DNA from 2 places in the Glutamicibacter soli genome. Region 1 is predicted to be linked to the other one. Evidence: riboswitches for the same ligand, from Rfam matches in the RefSeq annotation. Region 1 holds a riboswitch; the other holds the start of a gene.
What was found. A riboswitch is a leader RNA that binds a small molecule or an ion and turns the genes downstream of it on or off. The one in region 1 is predicted to bind glycine.

Region 1 (11,078 bases):
ACGTATCTAGTTGATCCAGCAACTCATTCCAACGGCGTGAATCAACATCCTGAGAATTCATTAGGTTCCTATCCAGTTTTTTCAGCCAACTCGTACATTTTATGTGCTTTTGCACTGTTTGTGATCTGGAACGCGTTGCAAATCGTTGGTCACCAAACTCCGCTTTATTGAAAAGATGGACTACATCATGACAACCGAATGAGCCTTACGCATAACCGGCTCATCCCTTTCCGATCAGGATGATGTTTCCCATGACACACACCGCAACCCAAGAAGCCGGTGCTACCCATCAGCTTTCCGATAAGGAAGCAAACAAGGTAGCAATCGGCGCACTCATCGGCACCGCCATGGAATGGTACGATTTCTTCCTTTTCAGTGCTGCCGCTGCGCTTGTATTCAATGTCCAGTATTTTGATAGCCAGAATGCGACAGCTGCCGCCATGGCTGCCTTCGCGACATTTGGCGTGGGCTTAGTCGCCCGCCCTGTCGGTGGCATGATCTTCGGAGTCATGGGCGACAAGATCGGCCGACGCAAGACATTGATGATCACCATCGTCGGCATCGGTCTGATCACAGGACTCATCGGAATGTTGCCAACTTACGCAGCCATCGGTATCGCGGCACCAATTCTTCTAGTACTTCTCCGTGTAGCTCAGGGGCTCTTCGTGGGTGGTGAATGGTCCGGTGCGATGACGATTGTCGTAGAAAATGCGCCACTGCATCGACGGGCTCGCTACGCTGCGCTGCCACAGATCGGCTCCCCTATCGGCACTATCCTTTCATCAGGTGGATTCTTCTTGATGACCGTGTTCGTTTCGCAGGAAAGCTTCGATGCCTGGGGCTGGCGCGTACCGTTCCTTGCAGCAATTCCAATGCTTCTGATCGCTCTTTACATTCGAAGCCGCTTGGATGAATCACCGGTTTTCAAGGAGCTGGTAGAAAACGGAGAAACCGAGAAAACTCCGATCCGCACTACGCTGATCCAGTCGTGGAAGCACATCATCATCGGCATGGCGGCAGGTCTACTCGGTGTAGGTGGCTTCTACCTGGTGACCGCATTCATGGTTTGGTACGGAGTAAACGTACTTAATTACGAGCCCTCACTGATGCTACTTGGTGGGATCGTTGCAGCGGTCCTGGAGATTCCAACATTGATTCTCGGTGGCCGTCTTGGCGAGCGCTTCGGAGCGTCAAAGGTGATTACCTACGGTGGCCTGCTATCTGCAGCAGTCGCATGGCCAGCATTCCTGCTCGTTGAATCCGGAGACCCTGTAGTCGTAATTCTCGGTATGTCTCTGGCTGTGTGCACCCTGTCTTTGCCTTACGCGGCCTCCGGCACTGTGCTTACCGGATTATTCCCTGCGGCAACTCGCTACACCGGAGTCGGATTTGCTCAGAACGCTGCCGGAATGATTTCCGGTTTTATCCCGCTGGTTGCCACCGCATTGGTCGCTTCCGCAGCGAATCACTGGTGGCCCGCAGCAGCCATGTTGGTCTTCTTGTCATTGTTCACCGCAGTAGCTGGCATTCTGGCCCCTAGGATGAGCGTCAGCCTCCCCGGCTTCAAGCACTAGTTTCATCGCTGATCTGATTTTTTCACCACAAAGGACCAACCGAACCATGACTATGTCTGCCGGACATCTGATCGTAAAAACTCTCGAAGCACATGGAGTGGAACGCGTATTCGCAGTTCCCGGCGAAAGCTACCTAGACGTATTGGACGGATTGCATGACTCGCCTATCAATACGGTAGTCACCCGTCACGAAGGCGGAGCCGGATTCATGGCTTTGGCCGAAGGAAGGCTAAGTAGTACTCCAGGAATCGCCATGGTAACCCGTGGCCCCGGAGCCGCGAATGCGATGATCGCAGTTCACACGGCTTGGCAAGATGCCACGGCTCTTGTCTTGTTCGTAGGCTTGGTTCCGTTGTCTGACCGAGGTCGTGGTGCATTCCAAGAATTCAGCCTGGAAGGTTGGTTTTCCACTACTTCCAAAGCCGTCTACCAGTTGGACGATGAGAATCAGGCTGGCCAAGTCGTAGCCAGAGCCCTGCGGCTGGCATCGTCTGGACGGCCAGGACCGGTAGTCGTGGGTCTTCCAGAAGATGTACTGGTTCGACTCACATCGTCTCCGGTGCCAACACCACAACCCCTGCCGACCGCGGCACCTGATTCCGAGTCGCTTTCCATCATCACGAGCTTGATTGCAGACGCAGACCGGCCTGCCATCGTCGTCGGTGGTGACGGTTGGGATACGAACTCCTCTGCGATACTAGGTGAGTTCGCTGTGGCCGCCAGGATCCCGTTGTTTGCTGATTGGCGAGCCTACGATGCAGTCGATCACGACTGCGAAGCTTACGCCGGCTGGCTCGGGTACGGCAGGTCTGACCATGCAGCTGTGGCACTTGGCGAAGCCGACCTGTTAGTTTTCTTGGGATGCAGCCGAACCGATGTTCTATCTGAGGGCTACACCGCCGCGATGAATACCCCGACAATTGTCGTGACTCCGGATGCTTCATTGGAAGGGCATGCAGGTCGTCTAGACATACATGTAGGAGTTTCGCCTATATCTTTCATCTCGGCCCTGCCCTCTTCCGATTCCGTCCGCGGAAAACGCGAAGCTACGTGGATGCAAAGGCTTCGTGCGGAACAGGTGGCCTTCACCAGGCCTGGCCGCGATGGTGGAGTTGGTGTTGATTTGGCGGCAGCATTCGAGACCCTTGAAGAGGTTTTAGACAGCAACCGGATCATTTCTTATGGTGCAGGAAACGCGACTCTTTGGGGCCATCGGTATCTCAGCCACCACGGTCCAGGAACTTTGGTTGGACCCCGCAACGGGGCAATGGGCTTGGCAGTACCGGCGGCGGTAGCCGCTAGCATCAGCAATCCAGGACGCCAGGTGGTGGCGATCTGCGGGGATGGAGATTTCTTCATGAATGCTCAGGAGCTTGCTGTCGCTTTTGCCCAAGGCGCTTCGCCAATAGTCATCGTTGTCGACAATGGGATCTACGGAACGATTGTGCAACATCAAAAACTTCACTACCCAGGCCGGCCGTCTGGAACAGACATGGTGAACCCGAACTTCGCACGGTGGATCGAGGCATTTTCCGGACATGGTGAGTACGTGGATCAAACAGAGGATTTCGCTCCAGCTTTGCGCCGCGCGTTGGCCCATGGTGGTCCTGCATTGTTGCACTTGAAAACTGATCCCGAAACTATGGGGCCAGGAACCGTTGCGCACAGCCAGGAGGTCTCGGCATGATGCTCGATCTTCTGGTGCGAGCCAAGACCATCCTAACCATGGATGAGGACCGTCCTACAGCACAATGCATGGGTATCTTCGCTGGACGCATTCTAGGATTCGACGAGCAGATTCAGGGCCTCTCAGCCACGCAAACCATTGATTTTGGTTCCGCCGTCATTACTCCAGGATTCATTGATGCCCATTGCCACACCGCATGGTGGGGCTTGGGGTTATCCGCCGTGGATCTGTCCGGAGCTCGTGGTTTGGAGGAGCTTTATGCCCTATTAGAAGCGCAGATGCACGAGTTAAAGGATCAGCCAGGTGTCTGGCTCAACGGCACTGGTTTCAATCAGAAAGACCATGACGGTCAGTTTCCCGACCTCCGCCGCTTAGACGAGATCACGGGCGACCGACCAATGTACTTGCGACATGTTTCCGGACATGCGTCTATAACCAATAGTGCCACTTTGAAACTCGCAGGTGCTTTTGAATCCGATTTCCAAAATCCTATCGGTGGTGCCATCGTCCGGGATGCCTCTGGACAGTTCACCGGTGTGGTGGAGGAATCAGCACAATCGTTGGTGCAGCGCTTGGTCCTGCCCTATTCGATCGAACAGCTGACGGCGGCTATTGATGAAGCAACCTCCCGATATGCGGCCTGCGGAATTACTTCATTTACCGAAGCGGGTGTTGGAGGAGGTTGGATTGGTCATTCTCCTATTGAGGTCACCGCGTATCAACAAGCACTAGCAGAAAAGCGTCTTCATGCCCGCGCACAGCTGATGCCCGCGCTGGATGCTCTGCGTGAGCAGGATTCTCATGTCTCGGACGCACATGGCACAGGGCGTGGACGAGGGCTGGACCTAGGCGTCTTAGCCGGATTCGGAAATGAATTCGTCTCCTTCGGTCCAGTGAAAGTATTCATGGATGGTTCTCTGCTTGGTGCTACGGCTGCGGTGACAGAGGACTACTGCGGGCATTCGCATAACACTGGATACCTGTTGAACACTCCCGAGGAATACCGAGAAAGCGTTTCCGCGGCGTACCGGGCCGGCTGGCCTGTAGCGCTTCATGCAATTGGCGATGCGGCCATCGATCTGGGCATAGAAATCATTGCGGAGCTACAGGAACGCTATGGCCTTAACGCATTGCCGAATCGCATCGAACATTTCGGCATTGCTAGGCCCGATCAAGTCTCTGCTGTAGCTAGCCACGGAATCGTAGTGACACCGCAGGCATCATTCATCGGGCCGCTGGGCGACCAGTTCGCAGCATTAGTCGGACCGGATCGCGAGAATTGGCTATATCGCGGCCAGTCGTTGTTGGACGCTGGTGTACTGGTTGCCGGCAGTTCAGACCTTCCTGTTGCAGATAACAACGTGCTTCGAGCAATTGATTCCGCAGTGACGCGGCGAACCGACAAGGGACTGGTCCTCGGAGGATCCGACGAATGTCTCTCGCCTCTGGAGGCCTTGCGCCTGTATACCGTCAATGCTGCAAAAGGTACTGGACAGTTCGAGGATCGAGGATCGCTTTCCCGAGGCAAGCTGGCCGACTTTGTCGTGCTCTCGGAATCGCCGCTGGAGGCTGACGAAATCGCAGCCATTGAGGTACTCGGGACTTACGTCGGAGGCCGATCAAGCTTCACCAAGTCAGAAATTCCCGCCCATGTGTAGACCCACAGGGTGCAGGTCAATAGATTAAAATTCAGGAGAGAAGATGAAAATCCATCACGAATCGTTCTTGGCAGACTTCGCTTCAATGAGCCGCAACGGTGCCACACCTGGTGGTGGCGTTGACCGACAGGCAGCTACGACGGCAGACGGACAAAATCGAAACTGGTTCCGTGGGCTAGTGGAGGGCCACGGGTTCTCCGTCCACTATGACAACGTGGGCAACCAGTTTTCCCTACTGGAACTATCTCCAGGAGCTCCATGGATCGCTGTGGGATCGCACCTTGATTCACAGCCATTGGCAGGGCGTTTCGACGGCGCGTATGGCGTTTTGGCAGGGGCCCACGCTGCATTACGCGTGCGTGAAACCATACAAGACAACGAATCAGCGAAATTCAATATTGTTGTCGTCAACTGGTTTAACGAAGAAGGCTGTCGTTTCAAGCCATCCATGATGGGTAGCGCAGTTTTTACGGGTAAGCTTCCAGCCCCGCAGGTTCTGGCAACAACTGATCCTCACGGTGTGAGTGTTCGCGAAGCTCTCGAATCAATTGGAACCATAGGTGATTTTGAGATCGAGGTGGTTGCATACGTAGAGATCCACATTGAGCAAGGACGCTCTATGGAAGACCAGGGGCTAGACATAGGGCTGGTCGAATCGACCTGGGGTGCAAACAAGTACGAATTCATAGTTCACGGGGAGCAAGCGCATACCGGAGCTACCATCATTGCAGACCGACAAGATGCCTTGCTTGGTGCCAGCGCGCTCGTCGTCGCTGCGCGAGAGGTCGCTTTGGAACATTCCACCGATGAACACATGGTAATCACCTCCTGCGGCGAATTCTCCGTGTACCCCAACTCGCCCGTGGTTGTAGCTAGTCGTGTAAATCTTCTGGTGGATCTTCGATCTACCGATGCTGACGTACTAGCCGCAGCGGATGCGGATCTGCGCTCCCGTGTGAAGCGAATCGAAAAGCTGGCAAATGTCAGCATCGAACGGGGTGCTGAGCATGTCTGGGCTGCAAAAGCCTACGATCAGGCGGGACTCAAGCTGGCTGCCGACGCAGCGCAATCCCTGGGCCTCCGGCATGGGGTAGTCCGGACACTGGCCGGGCACGACTCAACGAATATGAAAGACATTGTCCCAACCATCATGTTGTTCGTCCCCAGCGTGGAGGGTATCAGCCACAATGAACGCGAGCTGACACACGACAAGGACATGCTAGCTGGACTAGATCTTCTCGCCGAAGTACTTCATCGCGTTGTACAAGGCCAATTCGTTCCAGCGGATGCGCTCCTTGTCTCTGCAACCGGGCAGTCTCAGTAGATCATGCTCGGCGACGAATATTGGCGCCCTTAAACTCGTTTTTGGGGCGCCAATTGGAATGGCTTCTCCCACGCGGTCTTAGTTCTGCTTTTGCTCGACGTGCTTCTGCTGACCCACGACGATGCCGATCGCCACGCTCAGCGCCGCACCGGTGGCCGCCCCGAGCACCGTCATGGTGACCCGGTCAACCAGCAGCACCATGGGATCCTCGGGGCTGGCGAGGTGCACCATGAGCAGCGCGACCATGGTCATGAAGACCATGCCCACCGCGTAATTGCGCAGGATGACGACCTCGATGCAGAACTGGCCGACCAGCGCCACCGCAAGCAGCACCCAGAGATTGGGTTCGAAGACGAACACCGCCCAGGTCAGCAGCACGCCGATGCAGGTTCCGACGCAGCGTTGCAGGGCCCGGGCAACCCGGCTGTGGACGGTTGCCCCCATCACCCCGGAAATTGCGCCAAGGCTCGCCCAGTACCAGTGGTCTCCCCCAAGAAGATAGGCCACGACACCGGCCAACAAGACGGCGATGCCCATGCGCACGGATTCATGGACCGATTTCTCGGTCGGCGCCCAGGTGGGTTCCGCCTTCAGCGCGGCCGCCAGTCGGCCGCGTCGGGCCGACAGCCCGAGCATGACCAGCAGGCTGAACAATGCGGTGCCCGCACCGACCAGCAGCACCCCGATGAAGCTTTCGCCGCTTGCCGGAACCGAGAGGCAGGCACCGCCGGCGAACACCGCGAAGATCGGTCCCGGCGGAAGCCAGCGCACCCCGCGCGACACCAGATTGGAGCCGAAGGCGATCACGGCCAAGACAAGTGCATCGACGATGAACGGCGTCTGGAGAAAGGAGAACAGCGTGCCCAGCAGCATGGATGCTACCTGCACCGCGCCGCAGCTGAGCTGCTGCCAGAAGCGGACCGCGTAGTTGTCGTAGCGGCCGAAGACTGCGCAGAAGGCGCCGAACCCTGCATACATCGCCCAATCCATCCGTCCCAGGCTGGCGAGGATGAGCAGCGGCACCGCCAAGCAGAACGTGGCCCGGGCCGCGGGCCGCAACGCCGGCATGCGCGGGGCGACGGCAACGCTGTGCTTCCAGATCTGTTGTGCGTGGGCAATCACGGGCGAGCTTCCTCCTCGCTGGCGACTACCAGCTGCAGCAGGCCGCGCAGCTGGTCGCGCTGGGCCGCATCCAGCACGCTGTAGATCTTCTCCTCGCCTTCGCGGGCCGCTTCGACGGCACGGTCCGCAAAACGACGCCCTTCAGCGGTCAGCTCGATGAGCCGGCGGCGGCGATCCGCCGGGTCCACGGTGCGCTGCAGCGTACCGTGCGCTTCCAGCCGGTCGAGGTAGGCGACCATATGGCCGCGGTTGATATTGGCCCGGTCGGCCAGGTCGTTCTGGTACATCGCGCCGGACTCTTCCAGTGCGCTGATGATCGTGAAGTGGTGGCGCGTCAGCCCCTCGGCGTCCATGAGCGCACCGAGCGCCGTGGTACCCACGCGCCCAACCCGGGTCGCCAGATAACTCAAGGAGTTCCATTGGAATTGGGGCGGTTTCTGTTCATTCACCCACCGAGAATATCATTTCACGATGAAATGATTTCATAGCGGTACAGATTGCCGCCCCGAACGCGACCCAGGGGCGGGAACCTGGGGTCTCATATTAAGCGTTGCGCCGTTTCAAACTTTAAGCCACAAGACGGAATTGAAACGCACTTGTCAATAAGGATTTTCGAAAGGACCTTTTGAGGCTTTACGACGATTTTCCGGCAGATTCAATTTGCATCGCTTCACGTTTCCAAGGCATACTGTGATGGCAGTCACCAAACAGCCATTGATGCGTGGCGGGAGAGCCCCGTCCTGAACCAAGGGCGGGCGCCGTAGGAGCAATTCCTCCCCGGGAAACTCTCAGGCCCCCGTACCGCCACGAACAGGCACATCTGGAAAGTAGCGCGATGAAGGTCGCGCTCACCGAAGGAGCAGGCTTCGCCCAGTATTCGGCGCGAAGTGAAAACTCTCAGGTACGCAAACAGATTGGGGAGGAACATCAGAACAGTGCCGCACTCGCGGGCACGCCCATGATGCTCCCCCGTGGTCGCGGCAGGCACTTGCTTTGAGCGCTTGAGCCTTATGCGGCCGAAAACAGGAGAACACCACGATGCGCGTGTTCGAAGGTAGCGCTGTCCGCGGACAGGCCCACCGGCTTGTCCCGGATTGCGTCGGGTGCGGGATCCCCCACTCCCGGAAGGCGCCTGAATGAGCTCAACCAGCTCTGCCCCCAAGCTCGAACGCGGACTCTCCAATCGCCATATCCAGCTCATCGCAATCGGCGGCGCCATCGGCACCGGCCTGTTCATGGGCTCCGGCAAGACCATCGCCGTCGCCGGCCCCTCGGTCATCTTCGTGTACATGATCATCGGCTTCATGCTCTTCTTCGTCATGCGCGCCATGGGCGAGCTGCTGCTGAGCAACCTCAACTACAAGACCTTCGCCGACTTCGCCGGCGACCTGCTCGGCCCCTGGGCCGCCTTCTTCACAGGCTGGACCTACTGGTTCTGCTGGGTTGTCACCGGCATCGCGGATGTCGTGGCCATCGCGCACTACGTCGCCTTCTGGTGGGGCGACCTGCCCCTGTGGATCCCGGGCCTGGCCTGCATCGTCCTGCTGCTGGTGCTGAACCTGAGCACCGTGAAGGCCTTCGGCGAAACCGAATTCTGGTTCGCCCTGGTCAAGATCATCGCCATCGGTGCGCTGATCGTGGTGGGTCTGGCCATGGTCATCACTGGATTCCAGCACAACGGCATCAGCTCTTCCTTCTCCAACCTCTGGGCGCATGGAGGTATGTTCCCGAACGGCGCCATGGGCTTCGTGGCCGGCTTCCAGATCGCAGTGTTCGCCTTCGTGGGCATCGAACTGGTCGGCACCACCGCGGCCGAGACCAAGGACCCGGAGAAGACCCTGCCCAAGGCGATCAACTCGATCCCGCTGCGCATCCTGTTCTTCTACGTCGGCGCGCTGCTGGTGTTGATGATGGTCGAGCCGTGGACGCTGTTCTCCGCCGAGGAATCCCCGTTCGTCGGCATGTTTACCCTGGCCGGGCTGGCCGGCGCCGCGGGCATCATCAACTTCGTGGTGCTCACCTCCGCCACCTCCAGCGCCAACTCGGGCATCTACTCGACCTCGCGCATGCTGCGCGGCCTGGCATTGGAAGGCGACGCCCCGAAGAAGTTCGAGCGGCTCTCCTCCCGCAAGGTGCCGCGCAACGCGCTGATGTTCTCATGCATGTTCCTGCTGGCAGGCGTCGCGCTGCTCTACAGCGGCGACTCGGTGATGGCGGTGTTCACGCTGGTGACCACCATTTCAGCCCTCTGCTTCATGTTCGTCTGGTCGATCATCCTGCTCAGCTACCTAGCTTACCGGGCCCGCCGCCCGCAGCTGCATGACGCCAGCGCCTTCAAGATGCCCGGCGGACGGTTCATGCCGTACGTCGTGCTGGCATTCTTCGTCTTCATCCTGTGGGCTTTGACCACCCAGGCCGACACGCTGGTCGCGCTGATCGCCACCCCGCTCTGGTTCATCGGGCTGGGCATCGGCTACCTGGGGGTCCGCCGCGATCCGAAGCACGAGGCGCTGCGCCTGGCCCACGCCGGCAAGGTCGCCCACGAGCGCCGCGAGGCGGCCGCCTACCGCAGCACCGTGTCAGCCGGCGCAGCCCAGGCCGAGAAGGCCAAGGAAAGCATCGACAGCTAGCGCCTTTGGGCAACCATCGAGGGCCTCGCAACGTCACGGGATGACGGTGCGAGGCCCTTGGCGTCAGCACGGGAGAACAGGCCGGCGGCTACCGGCTCGCGGCCAGGTCTTCCAGCAGGAACTTCGCGCCGAGCTCACCGATCAGCACCGCCGGGGCGTTGGTGTTGCCGGTGGTGATGCGCGGCATAATGGACGCGTCGATGACCCGCAGGCCCTTCAGCCCGTTGAGCTTCAGCCGCGGATCCACCACCGCCTGCGCGTCGACGCCCATACGGCAGGTGCCCACCTGGTGGTGGTAGGTCACCACGTTGTTGCGGATGTAGTCCTCCAGCGCCGCGTCGTCCTGCACCTCGGCGCCCGGATAGACCTCCACCGCTCCCCAGTCCCCAGCCAGCGCCGGCTGCGCCATGATGTCGCGGCACTGCTTGATGGAGAACAGGAACGCGTCCATGTCCCGCCGGTCATCCAGCGCGTTGAGGTCGATGCGCACCGGGTCGTCCAGCGACGGCCCGGACAGCGTCAGCTCGCCGCGGCTGTGAGGGGCAATGATGCCCGAGTGCAGGGTGAATGCCGTGCCTTGAACCGGTTCCATGCCCGGCGAGTACATCGGCACGGAGAAGAAGATCGGCTGGGTGTCGGGCACGTCCAGATCCTCCCGCGACTTGGCGAACAGGTGGGTCTGCGACACCGAGATGCCGGTGCGCGGCGCCGGGATGTCCTTGGCAGTGGTCTGCCCGATCACCGGGGCCAGCAGGTGGTCGTGCAGGTTCTTGCCGACCTGCGGGGCATCCAGCAGCGGAGCGACGCCGGCGGCCTCCAACTCCGCCGAGGGGCCGATGCCCGAACGCAACAGGATCTGCGGGGAGCCCAGCGCGCCGGCGCTGAGCACCACCTCGTCCGCGCGCAGCTCGTGCAGCTGCCCGCCGCTGCGGTAGCGCACGCCCACCGCCGCGCCGTCCTCGACCAGCAGCGAGTGCACCTGTGCGCCGGTGATGATCCGCAGCTTCTCGCGCACCGGCTTCAGGTAGGCCTTCCAGGTGTTGATGCGTTCGCCGTTGACGATGTTCACCTGCTCCTGGGAGA
Region 2 (11,078 bases), 370 kb from region 1:
GTGTTGAGCCACAGCGTGGGGGAGCACCTTTCGGGGGATGCGCTCACCTGCGTGTTCTCCTGCACCAAAGGGCTCAGCGCACTGGTCATCGCCCTGCTGGTCCAGGACGGGCTGATCGATCCGGTCGCCCCGATCACCGACTACTGGCCCGAATTCGGCACCCACGGCAAGGGCAAACTGAGCGTCGGGGAAGTGCTCAGCCACCAGGCCGGAGTGCTGGGCGTCCCCGGCGGGGTGCCCAGTCAGGTGTTGCTGAACTCCTCGGAATATGCCAAGATCCTCGCCACCATGCCGAGCATCTGGCCGCTGGGCCAGAACATCGTGGGCTACCACGCCATCACCATGGGTGTGCTCATGGAGGAACTGGTCCGCCGGGTCACCGGCAAAGAGCTGAAAGAGGTCTTCGAGGAACGCATCCGCAAGCCCCTGGGCGTGGACGCGTATATCGGGCAGGACGACTCGCTGGAACCGCGCTACCGTGACGTGCTCCCCGCCGCCCCGGCCGAACCGGCATTCTTCGACCCCTTCTCCCCGGCAGGCCTGGCAGTCAACTCGGCCTCCGGGTTCGCGCTGGACAGCGGTCCGGTCTACAACTGGCACGAGCTGGCCAACTCCCGGCAGGTCCGCAGGCTCGGCCCGGCCTCCATGGGCGGCGTCGCCGATGCCCAGTCGCTGGCGGCCATCTACGCGGCCTCCTTCGGCCCGGTGCCCTCACTTGGCGCCGCCCGGGGGTTCCTGAGCGAGGACACCTGGTCCCGGGTATCCGCGGAGCTCGTCTACGGGCACGACCGCACCAACGGGCTGCTCCAGGCCTTTGCCCTGGGATTCATGAAGGCCACCGCCCGCAACGACTATGGTTCGATCTTCGCCTACGGCCACGACGGGGCGAACTCCTCGCTGGCCTTCGCCGATCCGGCCTACCAGCTCGGCTTCGCCTACATTCCGTCGCGCAACGAGGGCGAGAAGAGCATTTCCACGGGCGTGCAGCTCAGCCAGCTGGCGCGCCAGGTGGTTATCGGCAAAATGATGCAGGCCAAGGGCTAGGAGGAAGAGCATGGCAAAGTTTCTGGCAATGGGGGACTCCTTCACCGAAGGCGTTGGCGACGACGATCCGCTGCGCCCCAACCAAGTGCGCGGCTGGGCGGACCGGGTGGCCGAGGTGCTGTGCGCCCGCGGCGACTGGGAATACGCGAACCTCGCGATCCGCGGCAAGAAGATCGGGCAGGTGATCAACCAGCAGATGGACCAGGCGCTGTCCATGAAGCCCGACGTGGTCTCCCTCTACGCCGGCGGCAACGACATCCTGCGGCCCAAGGCCGACCTCGAGGCGCTGATGCGCAGCTACGACAGCATGGTCAAGCGCTTCGCCGATGCCGGGATCACCGTGCTGCTGTTCACCGGCTTCGACACCGTCGACTCGCCGCTGTTCTCCAAGACCCGCCCGCGCACCGCGATCTACAACGAAAAGGTGCGCGAGATCGCCGACCGCTACAACACGCTGGTCGCCGACTACTGGCGTTGGCGCGAATTCTCGGACGTGCGCTACTGGGCCGTGGACCGCCTGCACATGGGCACCGCCGGCCACACGCTCATGGCCGCCAAGGTGCTGGACGTGCTCGGAACCCATGGCGTCACCGAGGGCAATTGGTCCTCCGACATCGAAGTTCCGGTGCTGCCAGCGGCTGCGGTGAACGCCCGCGGTCAGAAACTGCGCCAGGACCTCGGCTGGGCCCGGGAATACCTGGCTCCATGGGTCAAACGCCGCCTGACAGGCACTTCCTCGGGGGACAGCCTGAGCGCAAAATACCCGGACTACATCCGGCTGGGCGCGGAAAGCAGCTAGCGCGCGTCATGCAGGGGCTCCGGGGCCGAAAGATTGTTTGCAGTTGGCCCCGGGGCGGGTACCATGGGAGGTGTGTTGTGGGTCATTGGCCCGCAACCGACGCCATAGAAGGATGGCGGGAGAGTCCCGTTCACACCATGGACGGGCGCCGTAGGAGCAATTCCTCCCCAGGAAACTCTCAGGCACCCGTACCGCCATCAAGAGGCAACTCTGGAAAGTAACCGGCCTGTTCCGGTTCACCGAAGGTGCAAGCAACCGGTTTGGTAGGCCGGCTGCGTAAAACTCTCAGGTTGTGCAACAGGGATGGGGAGGGACAGCGACCTTCCTTTGGCATGCGCCAAGACAGATCCCCATGGAGACACCTGCACCATGACCATCACGCAGACTTCTGCTAACACGAACAGCGAATTCGTGTCCCGCCATATCGGCCCGCGTCAGTCCGACGTCGAGACCATGCTCCAGACCCTTGGCTACAACAGCCTGGACGAGCTGATCGACACGGCAGTTCCCGCCGACATCCGCCAAGATGCCGCTCTGGACATCCCGGATGCACTGACCGAGACCGAGGCACTGGCCCACCTGCGTGAGCTGGCATCCAAGAACGTCATGAAGACCCAGATGATCGGCCAGGGTTTCTACGACACCATCACCCCGGCAGTCATCCGCCGCAACATCGTCGAGAACCCGGCCTGGTACACCGCCTACACCCCGTACCAGCCTGAGATCTCCCAGGGCCGCCTCGAAGCCCTGCTGAACTTCCAGACCATGGTCATGGACTTGACCGGCATGCCGATCGCCAACGCCTCGCTGCTGGACGAATCCTCCGCCGCCGCCGAAGCCGTGCTGATGATGCGCCGCGCCAACAAGAAGAAGTCCAACGGCAAGACCGTGCTGGACTCCAACATCTTCCCGCAGACCATCAAGGTCGTGCAGGGCCGTGCCGATGCGCTGGGCTTCGAGGTCGAGGTCGCCGACCTGTCCGCGGGCTTGCCGGAAGGCGACATCTCGGGCATCGTGCTGCAGCAGCCGGGCAACGACGGCTCGATCGCCGACCACGCCGAGGTCATCGCCGCCGCCAAGGCCGCCGGCGCGATGGTCACCGTGATCGCCGACCTGCTCTCGCTGACCATGATCGCTGCCCCGGGCGAGCAGGGAGCCGACATCGCGGTCGGCAACACCCAGCGCTTCGGCGTGCCGCTGTTCTTCGGCGGCCCGCACGCCGCCTACATGGCCGTGGCCAAGGGACTTGAGCGTTCCATGCCGGGCCGCCTGGTGGGTGTCTCCACCGACGACGCCGGCACCAACGCCTATCGCCTGGCCCTGCAGACCCGCGAGCAGCACATCCGCCGCGAGAAGGCCACCTCCAACATCTGCACCGCCCAGGCGCTGCTGGCCATCTGCGCCTCGATGTACGCCGTCTACCACGGCCCTGCAGGCCTGAAGCAGATCGCCACCCGCGCCCACAACCACGCCCGCGTGCTGGCCAGCTCCCTGGTCGCCGGCGGCTTCGAACTGGCATCGCAGGCCTTCTTCGACACCGTGGTCGTGACCGTCAAGGACGCCGAGGAAGTCATTGCCAAGGCCAACGATGCAGGCATCAACCTGCGCAAGGTCTCCGGCACCCAGGTCGGCATCTCCACCGACGAGACCACCACCTCCGCCACCGTCAAGGCCCTGGCCGGCGTCTTCGGCGTGGAACTGTCAGCACCGGAAGGCTTCGAGATCCCCGAGGGCCAGGTGCGCACCAGCGCCTACCTGACCCACCCGATCTTCAACACCATCTCCTCCGAGACCCAGATGATGCGCTACCTGCGCCGCCTCTCGGACCGCGACCTGGCCCTGGACCGCACCATGATCCCGCTGGGCTCGTGCACCATGAAGCTGAACTCGGCCGCCGAGATGGAATCCATCACCTGGCCTGAGTTCGCCTCCATCCACCCGTACGCCCCGGCAGCGCAGACCGCCGGCTGGCGCGAGCTGATCACCGACCTGGAAGGCCGCCTGACCGCGATCACCGGCTACGCCGGCGTCTCCATCCAGCCGAACGCCGGGTCCCAGGGCGAGTACGCAGGCCTGCTGGCGATCTCCGACTACCATGCTTCGCGCGGCGAGTCGCAGCGCAACGTCTGCCTGATCCCCGCCTCGGCCCACGGCACCAACGCCGCCTCGGCAGTGCTGGCCGGCATGAAGGTTGTGGTCGTCAAGACCGCAGCCGACGGCACCATCGACGCCGGCGACCTGGATGCCAAGATCGAGGCCAACAAGGACGTGCTGGCCGCGATCATGATCACCTACCCGTCCACCCACGGCGTGTACGACGCCGACGTGCGCGAGGTCTGCGGCAAGATCCACGACGCCGGGGGACAGGTCTACATCGACGGCGCGAACATGAACGCCCTGGTGGGTCTCGCCCAGCCGGGCAAGTTCGGCGGCGACGTCTCGCACCTGAACCTGCACAAGACCTTCTGCATCCCGCACGGCGGCGGCGGTCCGGGCGTCGGCCCGATCGGCGTGGGCGAGCACCTGGTGCCGTTCCTGCCGGGCGACGCCTCGGGCACCTACTCCGAGCGCGACGGCGTGCCAGTGGTCGCCACCGCCTTCGGCTCGGCCGGTGTGCTGCCGATCTCCTGGGCCTACATCGCGATGATGGGCAGCGAGGGCCTGACCAGCGCCACCAAGCACGCGATCTTGAACGCGAACTACATCGCCAAGCGCCTGAATGAGCACTTCCCGATCCTGTTTACCGGCAACAAGGAACTGGTTGCGCACGAGTGCATCCTGGACCTGCGCGAAGTCACCGCCAAGACCGGCGTCACCGCAGAAGACGTGGCCAAGCGACTGATCGACTTCGGCTTCCACGCACCGACCCTGGCTTTCCCGGTCGCCGGCACCCTGATGGTGGAGCCGACGGAGTCGGAGGACCTGGCAGAGATCGAGCGCTTCATCGAAGCCATGATCACCATCCGCCAGGAAATGGAAGAAGTGCTGGCCGGCGTCTACGAGCTGGCCGAATCCCCGCTGCGCCGTGCCCCGCACACCGTGGCGGCAGTGGTCAACAGTGGTTGGGACCGCAAGTACACCGTCGAGCAGGCAGCCTTCCCGGTCGCCAGCCTCAAGGTGGACAAGTACTTCCCTGCGGTGGGCCGCATCGACGGCGCCGGCGGCGACCGCAACCTCATCTGCTCCTGCCCTGCTCCAGAAGCCTTCGAAGTCTAGGAACATCGCAATGACTGAAACCATCACCAAGCACACCGCGCTGCACGGCAAGCACGAAGCCCTGGGCGCGAGCTTCACCGACTTCGGCGGCTGGGACATGCCGCTGAAGTACGGTTCGGAACTGGCAGAGCACAAGGCGGTGCGCTCCACCGCGGGCCTGTTCGACCTGTCCCACATGGGCGAGGTCTGGGTTTCCGGCCCGCAGGCAGCCAGCGCGCTGAACACCGCGCTGGCCGGCAACTTCGCCCTGATGAAGGTCGGCAAGGCCAAGTACTCGCTGATCCTGAACGAAGCTGGCAAGATCATCGACGACCTGATCGTCTACCGCATGGAAGACGAAAAGTACCTGGTGGTGCCGAACGCCGGCAACGCCCCGGTGGTCGCCGCCGAGCTGGCCAAGCGCGCCGAGGGCTTCGACGCGCAGGTGCAGGACGCTTCCGCTGATGAATCGCTGATCGCGGTCCAGGGACCGAACGCCGAGGCCATCGTGGCCAAGCTCGCCGCCGACGAGGCCGGCGCAGCTATCGTCACCGAGATGAAGTACTACTCGGCCGCCTACACGAAGCTCGGCGGGGTGGACGCCATCCTGGCCCGCACCGGCTACACCGGCGAGGATGGCTTCGAGCTGATCATCAAGAACGCCGACGCCGCCGGCCTGTGGGACACCATCGTGGAGATCGGCAAGGACCATGAGCTGGTTCCGTGCGGCCTGGCCGCACGCGACTCGCTGCGCCTGGAAGCCGGCATGCCGCTGTACGGCAACGAGCTCTCGCTGGAGCGCACCCCGTTCGACGCGGGCCTCGGCGCGGTGGTCTCCTTCAAGAAGGAAGAGGACTTCGTCGGCCGCTCCGCGCTGGAGGCAGTGCGCGAGCAGACCCCTGCCCGCAAGCTGGTGGGCCTGAAGGGCCTGGGCAAGCGCGCAGGCCGCGGCGGCTACGCCATCGTCAAGGACGGCGCCGTCATCGGAGAGATCACCTCCGGCCAGCCTTCGCCGACCCTGGGCTACCCGGTCGGCCTGGGCTATGTCGATGCGGCCTTCAGCGAAGTGGGCACCGAGCTGGAAGTCGACCTGCGAGGTAAGACTTTGCCATTTGTTGTCGTGGAACTGCCGTTCTACACGCGCGCCAAGTAACGTTAAACAAAGAGGGCATAGCCTAACGCCCCCTATTTCCCCTTGGGAGAGGAAAAATCGTGAGTAAAGTTCTGTCATCGTTGCGCTACTCGGCCGAGCACGAGTGGATCGACGCATCGTCCCCAGCCAAGATCGGCATCACCCAGATTGCTGCCGACGCGCTGGGCGACGTTGTTTACGTAGACCTGCCAGAGGTCGGCGACACCGTCACCGCCGGCGAGACCTGCGGCGAAGTCGAGTCCACCAAGTCGGTCTCCGACCTGTACTCGCCGGTCACCGGCACCATCGTCGAGGTCAACCAGGAAGCAGCGGACAACCCTGCCATCCTGAACGAGGATCCATACGGCGCAGGCTGGCTGTTCACCGTCGAGGTCGAGTCCGAAGGCCCGCTGCTTTCCGCAGCCGACTACGCAAGCGCGAACGGTGGAAACGTCGAGTAATGAGCAACAAGACTTATGAATCACTGGCACCGGCATCGCTGACCCAGTCCCTGGCCGAGCTGGATCCAGAGGTCGCGCAGCGTATCGATGCCGAGCTGGCCCGCCAGCAGCGCGGCCTGGAAATGATCGCCTCGGAAAACCACACGGCCCAGGCCGTGATGCAGGCTCAGGGTTCGGTGCTGACCAACAAGTACGCCGAGGGCTACCCGGGCCGCCGCTACTACGGCGGCTGCGAAGAGGTCGACGTCATCGAGACCCTGGCCATCGAGCGCGTCAAGGAACTGTTCGGCGCGAAGTTCGCCAACGTCCAGCCGCACTCCGGGGCCCAGGCCAACGCGTCGGTCTACCACGCGCTGGTGCGTCCGGGCGATACCGTGCTGGGCTTGAACCTGGCCCACGGCGGGCATTTGACCCACGGCATGAAGATCAACTTCTCCGGCCGCCTGTTCAACATCGTCCCGTACGGCGTGGACGAGGAGACGAACCTGGTGGACATGGACGAGGTCGAGCGCCTGGCCATCGAGCACCAGCCGAAGATGATCGTGGCCGGCTGGTCGGCCTACCCTCGCCAGCTGGACTTCGTCCGCTTCCGCGAAATCGCGGACAAGGTCGGTGCGTACCTGTTCGTGGACATGGCGCATTTCGCCGGCCTGGTCGCCACGGGGCTGCACCCGTCGCCGGTGCCGCATGCGCATGTGGTCACCTCGACCACGCACAAGACCCTGGCAGGCCCTCGCGGCGGCATCATCCTGTCGAGTGATGCGGAGATCGCCAAGAAGCTGAACTCGGCGGTGTTCCCTGGCCAGCAGGGTGGCCCGCTGGAGCATGTGATCGCGGGCAAGGCGGTGGCGTTCAAGATCGCCGCGTCGCCGGAGTTCAAGGAGCGCCAGCAGCGCACCTTGGCCGGTTCGCGGATTTTGGCGCAGCGGTTGACCCAGGCCGATGTGGCCGCCAAGGGCATCAGCGTGTTGACCGGCGGCACGGATGTGCACCTGGTGCTGGTGGACCTGCGCCACAGCGAGCTGGATGGGCAGCAGGCCGAGGATCTGCTGGCGCAGGTGGAGATCACGGTGAACCGCAATTCGGTGCCGTTTGATCCGCGTCCGCCGATGACTACCAGCGGGTTGCGGATCGGCACCCCGGCGTTGGCGACCCGCGGGTTCTCCGAGGAGGCGTTTGCCGAGGTTGCGGAGATCATTGCGCAGACCCTGATTGCCGGGGCCGAAGGCAACACCGGGGTGTTGCCGGAGTTGAAGGCCCGGGTTCTGGAGCTGGCCGCAGCCCACCCACTGTACCCGGAGCTGGCCAAGGTTTCCGAGTAGCATCTTCAAACGAAGATGAGGGCCCGGAAAGCGGCGAAAAAGCGCTTTTCGGGCCCTCAGTCTCTCTACTGCCGAAAATACGCGGCACAAGAAGGACGGCAGGGGGAAGAACCCTGCATGACAGACAAGCCGATCCGGGTTTCACCCGGATCCCAAGATCTAAGGATGTGATCCGCTATGGCGGTAAGCGTATTCGATCTCTTCTCGGTAGGCATCGGACCATCGTCCAGCCACACCGTGGGACCAATGCGTGCGGCCCACGCTTTCATTGCGCATCTGGTGCGCGAGGGGCAGCTCCCCGCGGTGGAGAGCATCCGCGTTGACGTCTACGGTTCGCTGGCCGCCACCGGCCGCGGGCACGGAACCTTCACCGCCATCATGCTGGGGCTGGAAGGCTTCGAGCCGGAAAGCATCCTGCCGACCCAGGTTGATTCCCGCCTGGCGGACATGGACGCCAGCGGCGTGCTGCGCCTGGCCGAGCAGCTGGGGCACCGCAAGGACCTGGACTACCGGGTCGAGGACATGATCCAGCACCCGCTGACCGTGCTGCCCCGCCATACCAACGGCGTGAAGTTCATCGCCTTCGACGCCCAGGGCGCCGAACTGTCCAATGAGACCTTCTTCTCCGTCGGAGGCGGCTTCATTGTGCGTGAAGGCGCCGAGGAACGCATCGAAAAGAGCCTGGAAAAGAAGCTCAAGCAGCAGCCCTATCCGTTCACCACCGCGTCCAAGCTGCTGGAGCACTGCCGCGAAACGGGCAAGTCGATCGCTGAAATCATGATGGCCAACGAGGAAACCTACCGCACCCGCGAAGAAATCCGCTCCGGCCTGATCCACATCTACGAGGTCATGGAGGAGTGCAAGAACTCCGCCCTCGAGCGAACCGGCGTGCTGCCCGGCGGCCTGAAGGTCCGCCGACGCGCGCCTGAATGGCACAAGCGCCTGCGCAAGGAAGACAAGGACCGCGATCCGGTGTTCTGGCAGGAGTGGATCAACCTCGTGGCCCTGGCCGTCAACGAGGAAAACGCTTCGGGCGGCCGGGTGGTGACCGCCCCGACCAACGGCGCCGCCGGCATCATCCCCGCCGTGCTGTTCTACGCAACCCACTACGCCCCGGGGGCCAAGTACTGGAACGCGGAAGAAAAGCACGACGCCGTCGTGAACTTCCTTCTCACCGCCGGCGCGGTCGGCGTGCTCTACAAGGAACAGGCCTCGATCTCCGGCGCCGAGGTCGGATGCCAGGGCGAAGTCGGTTCGGCCTCCTCCATGGCCGCCGGCGGGCTGGCCGAAATCCTGGGCGGAACCCCTGCACAGGTGGAGAACGCCGCGGAGATCGCCATGGAACACAATCTCGGACTGACCTGCGACCCCATCGGAGGACTGGTGCAGATCCCATGCATCGAACGCAACGCGATCGCCGCTTCCAAGGCAGTGAACGCCGCGAAGATGGCGCTGATGGGCGACGGCGAACACCACGTCACCCTCGACGAAGTCATCATCACCATGCGGGAAACCGGCAAGGACATGAGCGACAAGTACAAGGAAACCGCGATGGGCGGACTGGCCGTCAACGTCGTCGAATGCTGACGCACTGACAATCGTGCACCATGCGCCGGCAGGGCGGAGCTTCATCGAAGCTCCGCCCTGTCGGGCTTCCGGACCCTATGAGCTCAGGCACCATGGCGGGACATCAGCAGGCAAGGATGATAGAACTGGAGATAGACGGTGGCCCACGCGCCACCCTGTCCGCAAGGAGGTGATCACATGGACGACGGCCCTAGCCGATCTATGTTCACGCGATCTCTCCGGGACGATTCGTAGCGCCCAAGCCTCTTTCGGCTTCCCTGCGTGCACGTCTGCGAGTTCGCGACCGGCTCTCATTCACGTGCGCAGAACACCAGCCAAATCAGGAGATTTATCTCCTCTTTTTTGATGCTTCCGGCCTTCGGCTTACGGGGCAGAATGCTGATGTTTCCGCGCCAAACAACACGTTTGGACGACTTGCCATGTACACCACTCCAAAAGTAGACTTCTCAACTAATTCTCGGGAACTGCACGCAGCCTTGAAAGCGGAGGAGCTCGGCGCATTGGCCGCGCAGCTTCGCCGGCTGGAACCGGCGGAAATCATCGAACACCTGGACACGCTCAGCCTCTCCGAAGCCGCCATCGCCTTCCGCCTGCTGGACAAGCCGCGGGCGTTGAGGGTGTTCGAAAAGCTCGACGCCCCGCTGCAGGCCGACCTCATCAAGGGCCTCCAGCAGGACGCGGTTGCCCAGACGCTGGCCGGTATCGGAGCCACCGAGCGGGCGGCGCTGCTCGACGAGCTTCCTGCCACGGTGGCTTCCAGCCTGCTGCAGGCACTGGACTCCACGACCCGCGAAGAAACCCGCGTGCTCCTGGGCTACTCCGCGGCCTCCACGGGACGCTTCGTCTCGACGCGCTACATCAAGACCTACCCGGAGCTGACCGCAGAGCAGACCCTTGAGCGCGTCCGTCAGCAGGTGGCCGAGCGCACCAGCGCAAACCTGGTGCTCGTGGTGGACCACGAGCGCCGCCTGCTCGGCGGAGTGGAGCTCAGCCAGCTCATCGCCGCTGATCCGCAGAGCCTCGTCGGGGACCTGCTCACCCCGATGTTCACCGCGACGGTCGCGGATCCCGCGGTGCAGACCGCGCGCCGTGTGGTCAACCGCCAGCTCGAAATCGGCGCGGTGCTCGACCAGGAAGAAAAGCTGGTCGGGGTCCTGAGCTGGGCTCAGGCGCTGGAGATCCTGGACGACGCCGACGAGGCGCGGACCGCACGCACCGCCGGTTCCGAACCGCTGAACCGGCCGTACCTGAGCACCCCGATCGGCGGCATGGTCCGCTCGCGCATCCTCTGGCTGCTTGTACTGGCCATCGGCGCCACGTTGACCGTGCAGGTGCTTTCCAGCTTCGAGGAAACCCTTGAATCCATGGTGGTGCTCAGCCTGTTCATTCCGCTGATCGTCGGTATCGGCGGCAACACCGGCAACCAGGCGGCGACCACCGTCACCCGAGCCCTGGCCATGGGGGAGGTGCGGATCTCCGACATCGGCCGCGTGCTGCTGCGCGAGGTCCGCGTGGGCTTCGTGCTGGGGCTCAGCCTC

Region 2: it holds a riboswitch for glycine, as region 1 does, so the genes downstream of both, gcvP (aminomethyl-transferring glycine dehydrogenase) here and cycA (D-serine/D-alanine/glycine transporter) in region 1, are expected to answer to the same signal.

What each region holds. Positions count from the first base shown of each region.
Region 1 covers NZ_CM125969.1:3,276,513-3,287,590, forward strand. The annotation lists gene ACTX90_RS15560 (RsbRD N-terminal domain-containing protein) at 1-61, opposite strand, end outside; gene ACTX90_RS15565 (MFS transporter) at 252-1,574, shown strand; gene ACTX90_RS15570 (thiamine pyrophosphate-dependent enzyme) at 1,621-3,261, shown strand; gene ACTX90_RS15575 (amidohydrolase) at 3,258-4,919, shown strand; gene ACTX90_RS15580 (M20 family metallo-hydrolase) at 4,963-6,243, shown strand; gene ACTX90_RS15585 (FUSC family protein) at 6,322-7,365, opposite strand; gene ACTX90_RS15590 (MarR family winged helix-turn-helix transcriptional regulator) at 7,362-7,814, opposite strand; glycine riboswitch at 8,081-8,179, shown strand; glycine riboswitch at 8,180-8,288, shown strand; gene cycA (D-serine/D-alanine/glycine transporter) at 8,502-9,995, shown strand; gene ACTX90_RS15600 (GMC family oxidoreductase) at 10,084-11,078, opposite strand, start outside.
Region 2 covers NZ_CM125969.1:2,909,324-2,920,401, reverse strand. The annotation lists gene ACTX90_RS13850 (serine hydrolase domain-containing protein) at 1-1,044, shown strand, start outside; gene ACTX90_RS13845 (SGNH/GDSL hydrolase family protein) at 1,055-1,843, shown strand; glycine riboswitch at 1,950-2,047, shown strand; gene gcvP (aminomethyl-transferring glycine dehydrogenase) at 2,213-5,059, shown strand; gene gcvT (glycine cleavage system aminomethyltransferase GcvT) at 5,070-6,191, shown strand; gene gcvH (glycine cleavage system protein GcvH) at 6,251-6,631, shown strand; gene glyA (serine hydroxymethyltransferase) at 6,631-7,953, shown strand; gene ACTX90_RS13820 (L-serine ammonia-lyase) at 8,131-9,540, shown strand; gene mgtE (magnesium transporter) at 9,960-11,078, shown strand, end outside.